3 regions of the Lysinibacillus sp. 10T31 genome follow, and region 3 is predicted to be linked to each of the others. Evidence: riboswitches for the same ligand, from Rfam matches in the RefSeq annotation. Region 3 holds a riboswitch; each other region holds the start of a gene.
The links. Region 3 has a riboswitch for thiamine pyrophosphate ahead of thiC (phosphomethylpyrimidine synthase ThiC). Riboswitches for the same ligand answer to the same signal wherever they lie in the genome.
Positions count from the first base shown of each region.

Region 1: it holds a riboswitch for thiamine pyrophosphate, as region 3 does, so the genes downstream of both, thiT (energy-coupled thiamine transporter ThiT) here and thiC (phosphomethylpyrimidine synthase ThiC) in region 3, are expected to answer to the same signal.
Region 2: it holds a riboswitch for thiamine pyrophosphate, as region 3 does, so the genes downstream of both, thiM (hydroxyethylthiazole kinase) here and thiC (phosphomethylpyrimidine synthase ThiC) in region 3, are expected to answer to the same signal.

Region 1 covers NZ_JBFTHS010000018.1:38,208-45,521, reverse strand. Annotated here, with positions in the region: gene AC1DCY_RS12200 (exonuclease SbcCD subunit D) at 1-652, shown strand, start outside; gene AC1DCY_RS12195 (AAA family ATPase) at 649-3,729, shown strand; gene AC1DCY_RS12190 (magnetosome magnetite crystal formation protein family) at 3,935-4,270, opposite strand; TPP riboswitch at 4,397-4,505, shown strand; gene thiT (energy-coupled thiamine transporter ThiT) at 4,634-5,194, shown strand; gene AC1DCY_RS12180 (hypothetical protein) at 5,333-5,632, shown strand; gene map (type I methionyl aminopeptidase) at 5,706-6,461, shown strand; gene AC1DCY_RS12170 (hypothetical protein) at 6,488-7,201, opposite strand.
Region 2 covers NZ_JBFTHS010000028.1:46,078-53,391, forward strand. Annotated here, with positions in the region: gene AC1DCY_RS16790 (class I SAM-dependent methyltransferase) at 1-501, opposite strand, end outside; gene tpx (thiol peroxidase) at 591-1,094, opposite strand; gene AC1DCY_RS16800 (RDD family protein) at 1,371-1,988, opposite strand; gene sppA (signal peptide peptidase SppA) at 2,001-3,014, opposite strand; gene mbcS (acyl-CoA synthetase MbcS) at 3,346-4,935, opposite strand; TPP riboswitch at 5,165-5,263, shown strand; gene thiM (hydroxyethylthiazole kinase) at 5,353-6,108, shown strand; gene thiD (bifunctional hydroxymethylpyrimidine kinase/phosphomethylpyrimidine kinase) at 6,108-6,932, shown strand; gene thiE (thiamine phosphate synthase) at 6,922-7,314, shown strand, end outside.
Region 3 covers NZ_JBFTHS010000016.1:79,591-86,904, reverse strand. Annotated here, with positions in the region: gene AC1DCY_RS11445 (catalase) at 1-181, shown strand, start outside; gene AC1DCY_RS11440 (hypothetical protein) at 298-573, opposite strand; gene thiC (phosphomethylpyrimidine synthase ThiC) at 700-2,478, opposite strand; TPP riboswitch at 2,748-2,862, opposite strand; gene AC1DCY_RS11430 (AEC family transporter) at 3,191-4,120, opposite strand; gene AC1DCY_RS11425 (methyl-accepting chemotaxis protein) at 4,284-6,386, opposite strand; gene AC1DCY_RS11420 (S-layer protein) at 6,631-7,314, shown strand, end outside.

The sequences.
Region 1 (7,314 bases), on a different contig from region 3:
ACGTAATGTTTTTGTTGGACATGCCTTTGTGACGAAGTATGGAGAAGAGGAAGCAAATACGAGTGATTCTGAGAGACCTTTATCAATAGGAGGCTCGGATTGCGTAAATGCAGCGTTGTTTAAGCCTTTTAATTACACAGCACTTGGACATTTGCATAAAGCGCATTTTGTGTTGAATGAAACCATTCGATATGCTGGCTCTCCATTAAAGTATTCATTATCTGAACACTTACATGAGAAGGGTTTTTTAATAATTGAGCTAGATGCGCAGGGAGAAGTCACTGTCGCAAAACGAAAGCTTATAGCTAGACGAGATTTACGTGTGGTAGAGGGCTTAATGGATGATTTATTGCAATTACCACCAAGTGATGATTATGTATTTGTACGCTTAACAGATACTACGTCAGTAACTTCGCCGATGGAACGTATTCGTACAGTGTTTCCTCATGCGATGCATGTTGAGCGTAAAGTAGTACGTCAAGAGGTAACACATGAAATTCAGGCGGTTGAGACAGAGAAGATAGAAGACATCGATTTATTCCGATCCTTTTTTGCAGATATAATTGGCATACAGCCTGATCAAGATACAGAGCGTCTATTCACAGAGATGCTACAAGAATTATTAGATGAGGAGCGAGAGACAGTAAAATGAAGCCTTTAAAGTTAACGATTACTGCATTCGGTCCATATAAAAATACAGAGGTTATTGATTTTCAACAACTTGGTGAACATCGCCTATTTGCGATTTCCGGAAAAACAGGTGCAGGGAAAACGACGATTTTTGATGCTATATGCTATGCACTTTACGGATCGGGTAGTGGTGAAGATCGTCAGGATACTGCAATGCTACGAAGTGGGTTTGCAGATGATGATGTCTATACTGCTGTGGAACTTGTTTTTGAAATGCATGATAAGGTCTATCAAATTTTACGTCAGCCGGGTCATATTAAAGCAACAAACAAAAGTGTTACTGGCAAGAAAATTGAACTGGCTGAAATCAAAGGAGACACGCTTGATTATAGTATTGTAGAAAAGCAACAAACGCTTGAGGTAGATAAAAAGCTACAGGATATAATAGGCCTCACAAAGGATCAGTTTAGTCAAATTGTTATGCTGCCGCAAGGTGAATTTCGCAAGCTGTTAACCTCAGATTCTACGAATAAAGAAGTTATTTTGCGCAAAATTTTTAAAACAGATCGATTTGGTGTGATGACAAAAAGACTTGATGCGAAACGAAAAGAAGCGGAAAGTGATTTGCTGCGTGCTCAACAATTAAAAGAGCATCTTCTTGGCCAAATTGCAGGCGCTTTACCACAGCGTTCGTCATCTTTATTTACTTGCATTACTAATAATACTGAAAATATGCATCAGCTGAAGAAGGCTCTGGAAGAGGAACAGGCCTATTATACGGAATGTATACAATTGGAACAGCAGCGCTATAAAGAGGCTTATGCACATCATCAAAAAGAGCAAGAATTTTATAGTAGAGCAAAAACACTGAATGAGCAATTTGATGAGCAAACTAATCGTCAGAATCGCCTACAAGCATTACTAGAAGAACAAGATATATATAGCGCAAAAGAACGTGAAATTGCATTAGCAGAGAAGGCAGAGCGTCTTGTCATACTTGAGCAACAATGTATCGATTTACGTGCTGAGCAAAATCGAAAAGAACAATCCTATCAGCAAGCAATGACAGAGCAGCAAAACGCAGAAGCTCAGTTAAAGATAACACAGGAAAAGTTTAACGTTGAAGAGGCGAAAGAACCTGAGCGTCAACACGTTTTACAACAGGAATTACAGCTGCAAGCATTATTACCGACATTCGAGGCGTATGAGAATAATGTGCAGCAAATGCAAATAGCTGAACAATATGTTGCAACAGCAAAGCTAGCAGTAGACGATAATAGTAAAATCGTAGAAGCGGGACAAATACAAATTCAGCAATTAGCAAAGACAATTGAACAATATGAAAACCAACTTGAGCCATATGAAAATTATTTAGAACAGCTACCGAAGCTAAAAGAACACGTATCATTACTAGCGCAAGCTGAAAAATACACAAGAGCAGTTGCAACTGCTGAGCAGGATGTAGCCACTACTAATGTTCATTATCAAGAAAGTAAGCAGGCTCTTCAAAAACTGGAGCAGCAATGGATTGCGAGTCAGGCAAGTATTTTAGCTCAGCAACTGAAGGATGGAGATCCTTGCCCAGTATGCGGTAGTACAACGCATATCGAAACACATCGTGAGCAATTAGAGATGATCGAATTAGCACAGGTGGAAGCTTTGCGAGGAAAGGCTACTACTGATGAGCGCAAGTTTTTAGAGAAAGAAGCTTTCTTGAATTCTACAAAGCATCTTCTACAAGAGGCGTTAGAACAGTTAGAGACGAATGAGATTGACCAATCGAATCAAGCACAAATTGTAGCTTCCTTGCAAAACGTAGAGCAACAAATTACGATCTTAAAAGTAGTGAGTAATCAATTGTCTGATGTACGTATGCAACAAAAGGATCATCGTACTCGCATGGAGCAGCTACATGAAAAGCACATAAAACTAGAGCAATATTTAGCTGAGAAGACGAAGGAATTGACTAAGCAACAAGCAATTGTGGAAGAGCAGCAAAAGCATATTCCAGAAAATCTTACGACGCTACAAGCATTGAAGCAGGCGATTGCTGATTTAGGTTCACAAAAGGTCGCATTACAAACTGCATGGAATCTCAGTCAGCAAAATCTGCAATCTGCCAAGGAAGCAACAAATAATGCTAGAATGACCGTAGAAATTACGAAACAGACTTTTGAGGAATTAAAGCTGAAAATGGATGAAAAGCGCGAGCAATTTTCAGTAAGTATGACGGAAGCTGGTTTTGAAAGCTATGAAGAATTTGCTACTGGAAAGCGGAGCATGCTGCAAATAGAAGCTTTACGGAAGGCATGCAATGATTATGCACTACAAATCCACACATTACAGGTACAAATTACTGAGGGACAAAAGCATCTTAAAGGGCAAGAGAAACAAGATTTAACGGTAATGGAAGAAAAGTTAGAGATGCTTCGTGTCACATATGAGGAAGCCTTTAAAGTATTGCAACAAGTGGAAGGATTTGCGAAGGCTTGCTCAGACTTTATCAAAAAAGTTGAGGAGACTGAACAGGAGATTCACTTACTTGAAAAAGAGGCAGGACGAGTGAAGGATCTGTATGCAATGTTAAATGGGCAGAATGCGAAAAAGCTGTCTTTTGAGCGCTATATTCAAATCAATTATTTAGATAAAATTACAGAGGCAGCAAATGTCCGACTTTATCATTTATCCAACGGTCAATTTGAGCTACGACGTTCAGATCGCTTAGAAAAGCATGCCAAGCAAAGTGGGCTTGGACTAGATGTGTATGATGCCTATACGGATCAATTACGAGATGTGAAAACATTATCAGGGGGAGAAAAGTTTAATGCGTCTTTAAGTCTTGCCCTTGGAATGGCAGATGTCATTCAAAGCTTTCAAGGTAATATCCGCATTGAAACGATGTTTATTGATGAGGGCTTTGGTTCTCTCGATGAAGAAGCGTTAAATAAGGCGATTGATACGCTTATTGATTTACAAGATTCAGGACGCATGATTGGAGTCATTTCACACGTTGCAGAGTTAAAAGCTACAATGCCTGCTGTGTTACATGTCGAAAAAGCGATGAACGGTCATAGTCAAACATATTTTGAAGTGAAATAACAAAGAAGCGTATCTCCGTTATGTGGAAATACGCCTTTTTGTTATTTTTTAGTTACGTTAGGATTTGTTCCTTTTTTTGCAGCGATTACTTTTTTGACAATTGGGATAACGATAGGTGCTAATTTTACAGCGGTTTTAACTACTTTAGATACTTTCACAAAATAACAGCTCCTTAAGTACTGTCTGTTCAAGGTTGAAATAAAACTTATCGGATGACGCGAACAGCTTGAATAATATTCCAAATAACGATTCCTAATGAAATGAGAATGTAAATTGCGAATGAAGCAAACCAAATGATAAGAAAAGTATTACTACCTGAATTTAGATCAAAATTGGTGCTGAATGATAAAGTTGAGAAAATAAAGACTGCAAATAATATTATTCCAAATGCGACTGGGATTAAATGTGATATTAGTGCTCGAATAGAGTGCCTCTTTACGTCGCTATCTTTTGCAACAAAGTAAACGACTAATGGCACAATAAAGGGTGCGAATAAAATGCTGAGATAACTAAAGGCAGATAAAATTTTTTGGTTCTCCATAGTAGTACCTCCTTTTTTAATATTTACGCATGAAAAACGATAAAGTTTCAAAAAATTAATTGTAGAAGAGGTTGTAATCGTAACAGTGTTTGCGTACAATGAGGTTGTTCAAATAAAATAAGATGTAACGACCACAAGGGGAGCTGATGATGTCAGCTGAGACTGGGCACGTAATGCCTTGACTCTTTGAACCTGTAAGTTAACACTTGCGTAGGGATTGTGGATAGAAACCGACACTTTTACGATGTGAGGCTCTGTCCTGGCATCGTTTTTTATCTTTATTGATGCCAGATAGGGACATATTTGCCAACTGATTTCTATTCCTGCTCTTGTATCCTACATCGGAACAAAGGAGAGAATATTATGGACAATAAAAAACTTTTAATGCTTGTGGAGATTGCGATATTCGCAGCGATTGGCCTTGTGCTAGATCAGGTTTCCTTTAAAGTATGGGCACAAGGTGGCTCTGTTAGTCTAGTGATGGTGCCAATAATTTTAATAGCATTCCGCTGGGGCCTTATTCCAGGTCTGACAACGGGATTACTTATTGGTGTTATGCAAACAATGTTTGGCGCCTATATTATACATTGGCTACAAGGATTACTTGATTATGGTGTTGCCTTTACAGTAGTAGGCTTGGCGGCCGTTGTTCGCCGACCAGTGCTCGATGCTGCCAGAGATTTAAACAAAAAGAAAATGGCACTTTATATTATTTTAGGAACGGTATTAGCAGGCTTTTTACGTTATGCAGCACATACTATTGCGGGCGCTGTATTTTTCTCGGAGTATGCTGGCGAACAAAATGCGTGGATTTATTCAATCATCTATAATGGAACATATATGCTACCAGCAACGATTTTAACAGCAATTGTCGGTGTTCTTCTATTTACGGCAGCACCTCAATTAATGCAACGAAAATCATAACGATTACGCCCTTCACATAAGTGGAGGGTTTTATTATTTATTTATTTATTTATTTATTTATTTATTTATTTAGGTGTGGCATTTGTTGAAAAGTATACACTGTATATAAGTTGATTGGAGTGGAGACTGGGCGACTCCTTGGGGATTAGCGTCACAGATGAGACCCTGGAGCGAGCAAATAGGGGAACGAAGGCTAAGAGCATCACATCCTGTGATAACGCCTTCGTGACCAACATCGTGTTGGCCCAAGCGGCTCATCGGACGCCCCCAGGAAGCTCTGCTCTGCGCGAAAGCGAAGCGTCAGCGGCAAATGTTTTATCTGTGCGAAAGCGTAGCGACAGCAACAAAGCGCCCAGTCGGAACGGAAATCAACCCCGCGCTATGGTGAGGAGCTTGTTTTTCAGCACTTTACAATTTATGATGGCATATAATATTTAAAGCGTTTAGCGTTTTTTGTATAAAAAGTTATGTTATATTAATGAATAGATATTAGATGAAAGGGACGTTAAAAATGATTGTAAAAACGCAAGAAGAGATTGAAGCTTTTAAAAAAATCGGCCGTATTTGTGCTGAAATTCGTGAGGCAATGAAGGCTGCTACAAAACCAGGTGTAACAACACTTGAACTAGATGAAATTGCAGGTCGTATGTTTGCTGAAGCAGGAGCAATTTCTGGACCTAAAGGGGAATATGATTTCCCAGGATACACATGTATTAGTGTAAATGAGGAAGTCGCACATGGTATTCCAGGTAAACGTGTGATTAACGAGGGCGATATCGTAAATATTGATGTATCTGGTTCATTAAATGGCTATTTTGCTGATACGGGCATTTCATTTGTAGTTGGTGAAGGCTATGAGGATAAAGAAAAGCTATGTCGCGTAGCCAAAAGTGCTTTCGACCGTGCGATGACAAAAGTAAAAGCTGGATCAAAATTAAACCAAATTGGTAAAGCAGTTGAGCGTGAAGCATATGCCAATGATTTAACAGTAATTATGAACCTAACAGGACATGGTTTAGGTCGTTCTTTACATGATGAGCCAAATCATATTTTAAACTACTATGATGCTTGGGATTCTACAATTATGAAAGAGGGCATGGTGCTTGCAGTCGAGCCATTTATCTCAGCGAAAGCGGAGCATATTGTAGAGTCTGGTGATGGCTGGACATTCGTTACGCCAGACAAATCATTAGTTGCTCAAATCGAGCATTCAGTTATCGTTACTAAAGACAAACCAATTATTTTAACTTCTCTAGATGAACAATAAAAAAGCTAAAAATCCTGCTAACCAATTTATTTTTGGTAGGCAGGATTTTTTTTAATAAATAATATACCGACAAGTAGCACTCCGCATAAAAACAAGGCTGCAGTTGACACAAGTAGCTCATCAAAACCATTATGTAATGCGACCCCAATATAGGACCAGATAAATACACTTGGATAGATAATATCAAAATAATGGAATCGAATATGTAGCGCTATTGCTGCTCCTATTGTCAGTAAAATAACTGCCCAAAGTGGATCACTAAGGCCAAGACCATTCCATTGATAAGATGTTAGCGTAAAGCTTACATTTGTCATCAGGCTAAATGTAACCCATGCTAAATAAACCGAGAAGGGTATACGACCTGTGAGTGAATTATTGCTGAGAGGGTACGTTTTGTACAACTTAAATAAATACAGTACTAAAACAAACGTACTGATAATTGACATGATAAATAGTTCGTGATGCCAAACAACAATTGCTAACGCCTGCATGATACATATGCTACTAAAGAGAACAGTCTGTTGAATAGATGTCTTTTTTAGATTCATGACTAACCAATAACCAAGAAACATGTAAACCACAATCCAAATCATGTAACTAACATTAAACGGTGCAAATATTACTGGAAAGCGATTTAAGATCTCTAAAAAAGAATGATCGTATATTTTCCTGAAATAGGATGAAAAGGTTAGGATGAGTGAGACAATAAAAGTTATTGTCATCAAAAAAAATCGAGGCATGTTTTCTCTCCCTTCGTGTTAAATTGTATAGGGAAAAGACAAATAAGTATAGGACTGTAACATTATATTTTCATTATAACGGAAATTTCCAACAATGTATCGCGTTGTTTCGT
Region 2 (7,314 bases), on a different contig from region 3:
TGGATTTACTAATAGGTCTTGTAAAGCATCTTGACGGAATAAGGAAACTGGCTGCTCTGTCAAATCAGCTGTAGCAGCAGCTATACGAATAAGTAGCTCATCAACCTCTACACCTGTTGCTTCTGTTTTTCCGTCTAATAAATTCATAACTGTTAATAGTAAATTCCCCGTACCTACTGCTGGATCTAAAATAGATATTTTTTCTGTTTCTAGACGCTCCGCAAATAGTTGCTCCACAAAATAACCAACTAATAACCCAAGAGTATCAGGTGTCATTTGGTGATTCGGCTGAGAGCCTTTTCGCATCCCCTTTAAAACAGCAATTTGAATCGCTTTGCGCACATCTTCCTTTGTAGCACCGTCTTGTGAAAAATTAACTTCCCCATCTAGCCATGCCTCTAAGCCATCTAAAATACCCTCTAGCAATGTAACATTATGTTCTTTTTCTATCTTTTCAGCATGTTCATTTAGCATACCAAATAACTTTTCGATATTTTCCATACACAACTTCCTTTCACGCAGAAAAGAGCCGTGACAAAAACTTGTCACAGCCCCTTTGTCTAGTAATATCTTAGCCTAAAATCAATAAATTATGCTAGTGTTTTGACAGCTGCAATTGCCGCTTCATAGTTTGGATGGTCTGTTGCTTCAGGAACATATTCCACATATGTCACTTTGTCATTTGCATCCACAACAAACACCGCACGTGTTAGAAGGCGTAATTCTTGGATGTAGACACCATATGCTTCACCAAATGAAAGGTCACGGTGATCTGATACTGTTTGAACAGCATCAATGCCTGCTGCACCACACCAACGTTTTTGAGCAAATGGTAGGTCAACAGATACTGTATAGATAACTACATTGTCACCTAAGTTTGCTGCTTCTTCATTAAAACGACGTGTTTGTGCATCACAAACACCAGTATCTAATGATGGTACAACGCTAAATAAACGAATTTTCCCCTCTGAATCTTTTAATGTAACAGGTGATAAATCATTCGCTAATACAGTAAAGTCTGGTGCTTTGTCTCCAACTTTTACTTCGTTACCTATAAGTGTTACTGGACCATTTTTAAATGTTACTTGTGCCATATAAACGCCTCCTAATCTTCATATGTACATAATATTACTAAATGGAGGGAATTAATTGCAACTGAGACAGCTCATTAAAATAATTTTGAAAGAATTTTTTCGATCCCGTTCTGCCATATTTGCTTAAGATTGCACCATTTCCCAAGCTTATAACCATAATGTAGGGATGATTTCCGTCCCGACTTTTAGGGATTTTTCCCAACGAACTAACTATTAATCACCTCTATCATCACTAAAATAAAGAGCTGTCTCACCGCAATGAGACAGCTCTAGCCATTATTCTTCGTTATGTTTCTCCAGCTTTTCAGGTTCTGGTTTTTCCTCTAGAGGTACAGATTCAATCTTTTCCTCTTTGATTGGCAAAGATGGTTGCACACTATCTTTTTCAATATATATTTTTTCATGAACGACTGTTGTATCCGCAAAAAAATCATGTATACCTTGATTGTTCGGTAGAATGCCTACAAGAATATATAGTGGCATAAAAATGCTGTTGATGATACGCCCAATCCAATCACGGAATAACACGTCTGACCATGTCAGCTTCTCATGTTTTAATGAAATAACACGTAATCCAAATATCATTTTTCCTAATGTTTGCCCAAAAAATTTCGTCATTAATACGAAATAACTGTAATAAAAAATAGCGGATATAATCGAAATCGGTGCATACCACACTGTGTCAGATAATGACCAATCCATTAAATAAAATATTGGGTTAACGAGAATTCCACCTATAGCTGCAATAATAATTCCGTCTATGAAAAATGCCCAAAAACGTATCCAAAAGCCTGCTGTTTTTAATGCATAATTTTTATTCGTAATTGGCTTATCTATTAGGAGAGTATTCTCCATAGAGGGTGAACCTTGCATAACAATTTCATTGTTTGTCATTGTACTCCCTCCTTAGTTTTCGCCATATAAGTACATCATTTTCGGCGCTTTATAATCTGCCATAATTTTCATCAGCATTTTTTCCTCTGCTGAGGGACCAAACATTGATCCAATCTTCATCCCAACATATGATTGCCAACCACCCACATCATATGAATACTCAAATAATTCTGCGTCCTCTAAACCAAAGTCTTTACGCAGTGCAGCAATTGTTGCTTCCTCATCGCCAATCTCATCTACTAAGCCTGCTTCAAGAGCCTTCTTACCACTAAGAATTCGACCATCGGCAACTTTTTTCACATTGGCTTCAGACATATTACGCCCTTTTGCTACAATATTAACGAATTCCTGATAAGTTTCATTAATCATGTCTTGCATCATAGCACGCTCTTCCGGTGTCACTTCACGCATTGGACTAAGCATATCTTTATGTTCACCAGATTTAAACGTTTCATATTTAATACCAACTTTTTCTGCTAACGCCTGATAATTAATAGATTGCATAATGACACCAATCGAACCTGTAATTGTATCACGTTGCGCAAATATTTTATCTGCAGGTGCTGAAATGTAATAACCACCTGAAGCTGCCATCGAATCCATAGAAACATAGATTGGAATTTGTCGCTCTTCTTTAATTTTCAAAAGTTTTTTATAGATTTCTGCTGATTCCTTTACACCGCCACCTGGTGAATTAACACTTAAGACGATACCTTCCACAGTCTGATCATATAAAATATTATCTAATTGATTTAAGAAAAATTGATGATCATAAGCAACTGGTTGCCATAAAGTACTTGAGCCAACATCTTGAATCGTTCCATCAACCTTTAAGTATGCAATACGTTTATCCATATCGCCACCTTCTTTAACCTCTTCCATAACCGTCAAGTCGTTTCCAGCTACCAAGCTATCAAAATTACTAAAGAAATTCGATTTAAATATTGCAAAAATCGTGTTAATCCCTAATGAAAACACTAATAGTACACCTGCAATTATTAAAGCGGCCCACCTTTTACCATTCATATCTTTCCGCCTCCTCATAACGTTATACGATTGATATCCTAATTTGTTTCATACTTATTACAATAATATGGTCTTATCACCATAACATGAGGTTAACCTATGTTCCGGCTGTGCACTTTCTATCGGGCGTCCGATGTGCCGCTCGGCAATAAGATTTGCAAAAGCGAGCTAGCGCATAGAAAGTTAACTAATGTCATGCCAAACTGTAGGCGATGAGCCAATACTATTGCTTTAACCTATTCAACCTATAATACATTACCTAATTTCATAAAAAAAATCAAAGTTCATAAAAAAGCAGGAACTTTGATTTTCGACATTATTTCCTAGGAAATTATTGTTGAATGATATAATGGATTTTTTCTTGCTCACGTAATTCGACACGACGAATTTTGCCTGATGTAGTCTTTGGTAGCTCAGTAACAAACTCAATTATACGAGGATATTTATAAGGAGCTGTTAAAGTTTTCACATGGCTTTGTAGTTTTTTAATAAGCGCTTCATCTCCAACTACTCCATCAGAGAGCACAACAAATGCCTTTACTAGATTTCCACGAATTACATCTGGACTCGCGACTACGGCAGTTTCTTTTACTGCTGGATGCTTTAATAACGCATCTTCTACCTCAAATGGGCCTATCGTATACCCAGATGAAATAATGACATCATCCCCACGTCCTTCAAACCAAAAATAGCCATCTTCATCTTTATATGCACGATCTCCTGTAATATACCAATCGCCTCTAAATTGTAAATTTGTACGTTCGGGATCGTTTAAATATTTCTTAAATAACGCGGGTGTCTCACAGTGTACAGCAATATCTCCAACTTCTCCAATTGCAGTAGGATTTCCAAAATCATTGATAATTTCAACAGTATTACCCGGAGTAGGTTTACCCATTGAGCCCATTCTAGCCTCCATCCCTACCATTGTTCCAACAAGTAATGTATTCTCTGTTTGTCCATAACCATCTCGTACTTGTAAATTAAAGACCTCGGAAAATACTTTTATCACTTCACTATTTAAAGGTTCACCCGCTGACACTGCCTGACGTATCGTACTTAAATTGAAGTCTTGTAAATTTCCAAGACTCGCCATTATTCTGTATTCGGTCGGTGTGCAACACAAAATATTAATATTGAATTTTTCAAGCAATGCAAGATATGTTGCAGCATCAAAGTGACCTTTGTAAACAAATGCAGTAGCACCACTTCCTAAAGTAGCAAGGAACGGGCTCCAAATCCATTTTTGCCATCCTGGAGCTGCTGTAGCCCAAACAATGTCACCTTCTTGTACACCTAACCAATTTGGAGCCGTAGTTCTTAAGTGCGCATAACCCCAACTATGCGTATGAATCGCTGCCTTTGGATTGCCTGTTGTACCACTCGTATACGCTAAAAATGCAATGTCTGTACTCTTAGTCGGTGTAGAACTTATGTAAGTCGTAGGTTGATTTTGCATTTTTTCAAGCAACGGCTGCCAAGGTTCGTGTGCATGACCAATGACAAATTGCTGTATTCCTTGTAAATTTCCCACATTATCGAACTGTTCAATATATGGCTCAAATGCAACAACGCCTTTCGCATCGGCATGATTGATTCGATATTCAATATCCTTAGTTCTCAGCATTTCGGAACTAGGGATAATCGTTAAACCTGCCTTTAAAGCGGCAATATAGACGATATACGCTTCAACTGATCTTGGCACCATGACCAAAATAACATCACCTTTTTTTAAACCTTGGGATGTAAATACATGTGCTGCCTGATTCGCCTTTTCAAGTAAAGCTTGATATGTTAAGTACTGAATTTCCTCATCTTCGTTATAAACTAATAATGCATTTTTAGTAGAATCCTGTGCATATTTTTCAATTTCCTCTGAAATGTTATACCATTCTGGTGCGATTAAATCTTCTCTTTTCATGGCAAATGCCCCCTCTATTACGCTCATTATAAAACTCAATTTTTATCATTTTCAATGGAATTCACTCCAATTCATTAAAGTCGTGACAACTATCATGCTTTGCTATATGGCATCAGTCACGTATTAGTACTATCGAGTTCGACTTAGCTTTAGTGCCGTTTTCGCAATGAAGAAAAAAACTCCCTATTGAACACGAATGAATAATATGGTACATTTTGGTCAACTAAAAGCATAATTGCAGGGGGACTCATTTAGAGTTGAGAAGGTAAAACCTGACCCTTTGAACCTGTTAGTTAATACTGACGTAGGGAGCAATTCACATCTATTTACTGATGAAAGGCTCTTTTGCGTGTTTTTTTCTACACGAAAAAGAGCCTTTTTTGCACGCTTACGTCCATCCAACAAGGAGGACTTAAATTGGTATTTCAAACAATCCGTAAACAAAATCCACTTATTCATTGTATCACTAATTATGTTGTGGCTAATTTTCAAGCAAATGGCTTATTAGCAATAGGCGCTTCACCAGTCATGGCTGATGACAGTCATGAGGTTGAAGAAATGGTCGCAATTGCCTCAGGCTTATTGATAAATATCGGTACCCTTAATGAGCGAATGAAAGAATCAATGTTACTCGCAGGAAAAAAAGCAAATGCTCTTGGCATTCCCGTTATTTTAGACCCTGTTGCTGCAGGTGCAACAACTTACCGGAAACAAACGGTACAACAATTACTCGAGGAAATAAATTTTGCGGCTATTCGTTGCAACATCGGAGAACTTGCAGCTATAGCCAATGTAGAATGGCAACAAAAAGGCGTAGACAGTGGTAGTGGTTCCATTTCTTTAGAAGTTGAGGCACAAAAAGTAGCTCAACTCTACAATTGTATTGTTATTGTGACCGGTGAAAAGGATTTTATTACTGATGGCGAACATCAGCAATGGGTTACAGGTGGAAATTTACAAATGACAGAAGTTACTGGAACAGGTTGCTTATTGAGTGCAATATGTTGTGCTTCCTACGTCGTAGGAAATAAACCATTTGACCAATTAATAGAAACATTATCACTTTATAAAAAAGTGGCAGAGCAAGCCGCTTCTTCTACTCCATACATTGGTGATTTTCAAATTGCAGTATTGAACGAACTACATCGCCTTTCCAAGGGTGGTGAAGAATGATGCATATTGTAACGACAATTGCTGGTTCAGATAGTGGTGGCGGTGCAGGCATACAAGCTGATTTAAAAACATTTCAGGAATTAAAGGTGTTTGGAACGTCTGTCATTACAGCTTTAACCGCCCAGAACACACTTGGTGTATCGGATGTCTTACCAATTGAAGTTAGCTTCGTTGAAAAACAGCTTAAAGCGCTAGTCGAGGATTTTTCAATAAGTGCCGTTAAAACCGGAATGTTGTTTTCCTCCGAAATAATCCAATCAATTGCTCAAATTTTAGCTGAAATAAATATTCCGCTTATAGTAGATCCTGTCATGATTGCAAAAGGTGGTGAAAGCTTATTACAGCAAGAAGCAATTGAGGCATTACGCAGTTATTTGCTACCTTTAGCAACAATCGTAACACCGAACATTCCTGAGGCAGAAACCCTTTCTGGAAGGAAAATCAATGCTTTAACAGATATTAAAGAAGCAGCTAAGATCTTATTACAAATGGGCGTTCAATGCGTCATTATTAAAGGCGGTCATTTAGAGGATAAATGTTACGCTACTGATTATGTATTTTTCCAAGATGGTCGGTCATTTTCTATGCAGTCCACTCGTATTGCAACAAAAAATACGCATGGTACAGGCTGTACGTTTTCCGCTGCATTAACTGCTTTTCTTGGTCGTGGACTACCCTTAGAAGAAGCGATTGAAGAAGCTAAAAAATTTATTCAATTAGCAATAACTCATGATTTATCTATCGGTAATGGCCATGGTCCTACAAATCATTTTGCTTATCAAAACTTCAAGGATTCCTGCGAGGTGATTATTCATGAAACGTGACGATCTACAGCTATATTTTATAATGGGTACAAGTAATGTTTTCAAACAAGAGCCATTAAATGTTTTAGAGAAAGCTCTGCAATCTGGAATTACTATGTTTCAATATCGTGAAAAAGGACCAAATACACTTACTGGGCAAGCCTATGAAGATTTTGCTCGTAAATGTCAAAAGCTCTGTCAACAGTATCATGTTCCGTTTATCGTCAACGATGATGTCGAGCTGGCTATAAAGCTTAAAGCGGATGGTGTTCATATTGGACAAGAGGATTTTCCTGTGTCGATGGTGCGTAATAAAATTGGCAACATGATTTTAGGTGTTTCTGTTCATTCACAAACTGAATTACAAACTGCTCTACAATATGGTGCTGATTATGTAGGAATT
Region 3 (7,314 bases):
CCTATTCGAAAATACTGCTAATGATATGGCACCAGTTGAAGAGTTCATCAAACGTCGTCATATCCTTCACTGCTATTTAGCTGATCCAGCATATGGCGAAGGTGTAGCAAAAGCGATGGGTCTTTCATTAGAAGGTATGGATCTTTCAAACCCATATGTAAAACAACCAACAAACGTTTAACATATTCCAGCAAACAAACCTGCTGAGGCATAATTGATTTTTTCCACTTATTATTGATATCCAAATCCAACTTTTTACTCCATGTGAAGGGCAACTTCACATGGAGCTTTTTTATCTTAATGACAAATTGAGGGCTCTTCACCATAATGTGTGGTTGATTTACGTTCCGGCTGGGCGCTTTGCCGCTGACGCTTCGCTTTCGAGCAGATAAAACATTTGTTGTTACTGTCGCTACGCTTTCGCACAGATAAAACAATTGTAGCTGCCGCTTTGCTTTCGCTACAGAAAACATTTGCTGCCGCTTCGCTTTCGCACAGAGCAAAGCTTCCTGGGGGCGTCCGATGAGCCGCTTCGCTTCGCTGCAGGGTCTCATCTGTGACGCTGATCCCCAAGGAGTCGCCCAACCTCCACTCCAATCAACTTAAATACATGCGTAGGTTTTAACAAATGTCATCCACCACCTTTGGAGATAAACCAAAATAAGGCTTGTGCCTATAGACACAAGCCCGCATTAATAATTATTGATAAATTTGACTGCCTGCCTTTTTAAATTCCTCAGCCTTTTCCTTCATACCTTTGTGGATCGCTTCAGTCGTATTTAAGTCTTGATCTTTTGCATAATTACGAATATCCTGTGAGATTCTCATACTACAAAACTTAGGTCCACACATTGAACAGAAGTGCGCAGTTTTCGCCCCTTCTGCAGGCAATGTTTCATCATGGTATTCGACTGCACGCTCTGGATCTAACGAAAGGTTGAATTGATCGCGCCAGCGGAATTCAAATCGTGCCTTAGATAGTGCATCGTCACGCTGCTGTGCTCCCGGATGCCCCTTCGCTAAATCTGCAGCGTGTGCAGCAATTTTATACGTAATAACCCCTACACGGACATCCTCACGATTTGGTAAGCCTAGATGCTCTTTAGGCGTCACATAACATAGCATTGCCGTACCATACCAACCTATCATCGCAGCACCAATAGCCGATGTGATATGGTCGTAGCCAGGAGCAATATCTGTTGTCAGTGGCCCTAAAGTATAGAATGGAGCTTCCTTACAAACCTCTAACTGCTTGTCCATATTTTCTTTAATAAGATGCATTGGTACATGCCCTGGTCCTTCTACCATTACCTGCACATCATGCTTCCAGGCAATTTGCGTTAATTCCCCTAGCGTTTCTAGCTCCGCAAATTGAGCCTCATCATTTGCATCTGCTATAGAACCCGGACGTAAACCATCACCTAAAGAGAAGGCAACATCATAGGTTTTCATAATTTCGCAGATCTCTTCAAAATGAGTATATAAGAAGCTCTCTTGATGGTGGTATAAACACCACTGCGCCATAATCGAGCCTCCACGAGACACTATACCTGTTACACGATTAGCCGTTAATGGCACATAGCGCAGCAATACCCCCGCATGAATCGTGAAGTAATCAACACCTTGCTCAGCCTGTTCGATTAACGTATCACGATACACCTCCCATGTTAAATCCTCTGCCACACCATTTACTTTTTCTAGCGCTTGATAAATCGGCACTGTTCCTACTGGCACCGCGGCATTACGGATAATCCATTCACGTGTCGTATGAATATGCTTACCAGTAGATAAATCCATAATGTTATCAGCACCCCAGCGTGTAGCCCACGTCATTTTTTCTACCTCTTCTGCAATAGAGGATGACACCGCTGAGTTGCCTATATTGGCATTAATTTTCACGTGGAAGTTACGTCCAATAATCATTGGCTCGGCCTCAGGGTGATTAATATTAGATGGCAAAATAGCTCGTCCTGCCGCTATTTCTGAGCGCACAAATTCTGGATCCATATTTTCGCGAATCGCTACAAATTCCATTTCTGGAGTAATAATTCCCTTTCGTGCATAGTGAAGCTGCGTTACATTTTTACCTTTCTTCGCACGTAAAGGCTTTCTAGATAAGTCCGGAAAAACATTTTCATTCATTCGTGGATCATCAGCTTTGCGGAATCCATTATCTTCTGGCTTGATAGTACGACCCTCGTATTCTTCAACGTCACCTCGTTCTTTGATCCATACACTACATAAAGCTGGCAATCCTTTTGTAATATCCACCTTATGTGCAGGATCAGTGTACGGGCCGCTCGTATCATAAACACGTACTGGTGCATTTTCCTCTTCACCAAAACTTCCTGTCGTTGGACTTAGAGCAATTTCACGCATTGGCACTAAAATATCTGGTCGAGAACCTTCTACGTAAACTTTTTTACTTCCTTCAAAACTAGTCATAATCGTAATATTCTTGTCGCTAACTGTTGTCATAAACTACTTCGCTCCCTTTTACATTTATACAAGGACCGAATCTAGCTCACCCCAACAGAAAATCAATTTCGCCTTGGCGTAATTTGCGTCCGGAGGCTTTGTCTTCATTCAGCAGGTGTTTGGCACCCACTGATAAGGAATCTTAACCGCATTCATCTCATCACCTTCAAAGATAGGACTTTTTCGCTGAATGAAGACAAAAGCCGAATCCAAAAAAATTTGGATCCGGCTAAGAATGTAAAGGTATAGTTATTGCAAATAACATAGAGTGCAATAATGGTTAACTTTCCCACGCTGGTATGAGCCAGATCAGGTCCAAAGGGTCAAGAAACCTCTATGCGTTTCCCTCTCAGCCTGACTCATCAGACTCCCCTAGTTAATACTATTAAGTTTGATGCTAGTGTAGCAGATATTGTTAAGAGATGGAAGCTTCATTTGAATATTTTTGGTATATTCACCAAGAGTCAGCGTCAGATGAGACTTTAGAGCGCACGCATGCGAAGCAGCTCATCATTTGATGAATTCACTTTTATATGAATCCATTGAAGATTTATCGGAACAAAATCTCATTTTATCGGAACAATTTCAGTTTTTATCGGAACATTATCTTGTTTTATCGGAACAATTTTAACTTTTATCGGAACATTATCTTGTTTTATCGGAACAATTTCAGTTTTTATCAACTATGGGCAATCAAATGAGCGCCCAGCCGTTAGGTAAACAACAGCTCCGCTACGTAAATCACAATCGTCACTGTCATACAGCTCACAATCGTTGAAAATAAAACTGTTTGTGCAGCAGTTGCCGATTCTACGTCATATTCTAATGCCAAACTAGAGCTATTTCGTGATGTCGGGAACGAACTAGCTATAAAAAGTGATTGTGCCACGACACCGTCAAGACCAAGTGCAAAAATGATTAGCAATGCAACGGCTGGCCCTATGACTAGTCGTGTAAAACAGCTAATGAATACCATCTTATTGAACATGGATTTGATTTCAAGCTGTGATAGTTGTGCCCCTAACGTTATTAGTGCTACAGCGATAAAGCCATCTGCCACATGGTCTATCGGAATTCTTACAAACTGCGGAATAGCAATATTAAAATAGTTCATTGCAACACCAATAATAAGTGCATGAATAATAGGCATTTTGAGGAAGTCTTTCACAATAGACATGCCCGATTTTGTTGAAGAAATTAAATTGTACAAGCCGTAAGTATAGGTCGTCATATTTTGAAATATAACGAGAATGACCTGAATCGCCACTCCAATCGGCTGGGTCACAAAAATCATTTGTGCAACTGGAATTCCATAGTTACCCGAATTAATTAGGACAACACTATTTTTAAACACCGCAGCCTCTGTTTTTACTAAGCCGAGTCCCTTTGCTAGAAAGTGACTAAGCACCATTTGGCTTCCGATAAAGAGTAGAATAAATAACGCAACTTCCCCAAGCACAGACAGCTCTATACTCGTTTCATATATATTCACAAAAACAGCTGCTGGCATGAAGCAATATGTAATAAGTTGAGATAACGCCTTTAAATTAAAACGAAATTTCTTTTGTAAAACTGCACCAAGTACTAGAAGCACTAAAATTGGAGCTACAATTTTAAAAAAAATCATACCGAGATACATCATAGCTTGTCCCCCTTTCCTCTCCTATAGTAGTGCTGATTTAATACTTGGTCAATGTACCTTACCGTTAACTCATAGCCCTTTACGAGGCATTTTTAGCCCAATGCCTTTTACCATAAATAAAAAGACTGCCTCATATATTGAAGCAGTCTTTTGCTGAACAAAGTTAAACAAGCTTAAAGCGATTAACGACCTCTTGTAATTCTTTTGAAATCTCGTTCATATTATTGATGGACTCTGCAACCTTTTGTAGTTCCGCTTGTTGGTCAATAGCAGATGCGCTTACCTGTTCTGCAGATGCAGCAGTCTCCTCAGAAATAGCAGAAATACTTTGGATTGCCATAATCGCTTGATTTTTATGCTCTAACATATGAGAAAGTTTAGTCATTAACTCACTAATTGACGTTGCAATAGAACTAGACAGCTCACTATTGTCTTTAAATACAACCTCAGTGCTTTGTACTGACTCATTTTGAGCTTGTATTAAGCCCGCGTTTGAAGCAATGACAGCAACTGTTTGCTGAGAATTTTCAAGAATGTTATCTACCGTTTGCTTAATAACCTCTGTCTCATTTCTGGATTGCTCTGCTAGCTTTCGTACCTCTTCAGCGACAACCGCAAAACCTTTACCATGTTCCCCAGCACGAGCAGCTTCTATGCTTGCATTTAAGGCTAATAGATTTGTTTGCTCGGTAATACCCTGAATAGACGCTATAATTTGATTGATATTGGCAATATTAGACGCCAATGACTCCATTTGCTGTTGAATACGCCCATTCATTGCATTCGTTTCTGAATTACGTTCACGTAAGCTTTCGACTTCTTTCATTCCTTTTTCTGTAGTTGCTTGCGTTTTATTAGACAGCTCATCCATTTCATTTGAAAGCGTTGTAATAGTATCAATTTGATCGGATAAATCAATCATTCGATAATTGGTTTCTTCTGTATCCTCAGATTGCTTTGATGCTCCCTGTGCAATTTCATTAATAGCTACCGAGACTTCTTGACTTGAAGCAACTATTTCATTAAACGCCTCATGAACATTATTTGATGATTGATTGAGTAATGTCGTAGCATTCAGCACCGTTTGAATGGCGCTATTCGTTTGATCTAGCATATTATTATAAGCTCTTGCAACAGCACCAATCTCATCAGCCTTAATATACTTCTCATCAACTTTTTGAGTTAAATCTCCATCTGCTGCTGTTTCAATAGAAGTACGTAAAAACTTTAATGGCTTCAGGAATTTATAAATAAACAGTGCACTAGCGACGGTCATTAAAACGACTATAATAATTGACGCTATGATGGTAAAAACAAGCACATAATTATAGGTTTCTAATATTTTGGATTTTGGTAGCACTACTTGTACAGTCCATGTCTCATCAATACCATCTAAATTCATCGGAGCAAAAACGTTAAATGAATTTTCCTTAAGCTCGTCGGAATCCACATACATACTTTTTAGCTCGGCACTATCCATTGTTTGTTTAATGCTTGTCCAGTCCAAATTATCCTGCATATTTAATCCTTCTAATGACTCACCAAAGCTATTTGCAGTTAAAACTCCTTTGTTAGTAATAATAGCTGCATAGCCACCATCTGACTTTACGGACTCTGTCAATCCTTTTAAATAATCAATAGCTATATCAGCCGTCAATGTGCCAAAAAATGACCCCGAAGCATCCACTAATGGAACAGCAATCGTTGTCATTAGTACTGTTTGTCCATTTACCTTATAATCATATGGTTCCGTTAGAACGGATCTTCCTTCTTCTTTTGGTATCCAATACCACTCGGATATACTCTTGTCTTCCATGCCTTCAAGAGAAGCCGTTGTTATTCCATTTCCATCCTTACTTAAATAAGGTATAAAGCGATTTTTTGAATCCACTAAAGTAGCATTGATTGTTGGTTCTATATTTGTGGAGTTCTGTTCAAAAACAGCTCCTACACCAAGTAAATCTTCATTACTAGCTAAGTTAGTTTCCATCATATCTATTATGCCTTCTGCAGAAAGCTCGCCTTTTTTCTCCATACCCTCAACTATACGTTTTGTCGTAAGTAAAGTCGTGTTTACTTTTTTAAAGCGTTCACTCATCTTTGCTGCCGAATATTCAGCAGTTTCCAATGTTGCACTTTCTGCATCATCAACACTTTGTCTCTTCAAAATATCGCTTATAATAACGGTATATGTAATAAATAACACTAAAAATAACCCTATAATTAGAGCAGATAGTTTTAAAGCAATACTCCTAGATTTCCCCATCACAACACCCCTTACATAATAATAATGGATGAAATGTCGTATCACAACAAGATATTTAACGAATCGAGCAGAATTTTGCTGTTTTATAGAAAATTTAAATGTATATATACCAAAAATTCAAACCACATAAAAAAGGACTAATTATCCATCAATTTGGTTAACCAGTAAAACATACCCACTATATACTAAAATATTGAAATATATGATATATTAACTACAAAACACTATGATTGGAGTGATTAATTTGAAGAATAAAGCGTTATCGGCTTTTATGGCAACAGCTATTACAGCAACCTTAGTTTTGCCAGTATCACCTGCAAAGGCCGCTTCAAATGATTCATCTTTAAACCACTCAATTCAAATTGATCGACAGGTAGCTGCAGCCAAAACAAAGGGGCAAACCGTTACCATTACCGACATCACTAAAGATAAAGTACTTACATCCAATGGCCAATTTAAAATTAGTCAGTCGCTGAAGCCTCTTTTTAAAACAGAGAATGGCACTGCATTGAAGAATGCACAAGCTACAATTGTCGTAAAAAACGGCGAAATCACGAGCGTTACAGCACTAACACTAACTAAAGCTGGCACAAACAATAAAGCGGTATATTTTGATGGTGGTGACGCACAAATTGAAGGAAGCCTAACTGTAAATGCGGATTATGTAAAAGTTCAAAATGTAACTATTAAAGGTGAGCTTATTGTCACTAATCGTGTGAAGAAGGCAATTACAATTGATAATGTTGCAATTGAGGATACAATTACTTTTAAGCCTTTATTATTGACTAAAAATATTAATTGGTTAAATGTTTCCCTAAAAGATATTAAATCTCCAAACATTCACTTGGGGCGCACTAAAGTACATGTGACTTCTGACAAAGCAATTTCAAAAATCGAAGTAGTTGGTAAAGTTACAGCATTTGAAGTT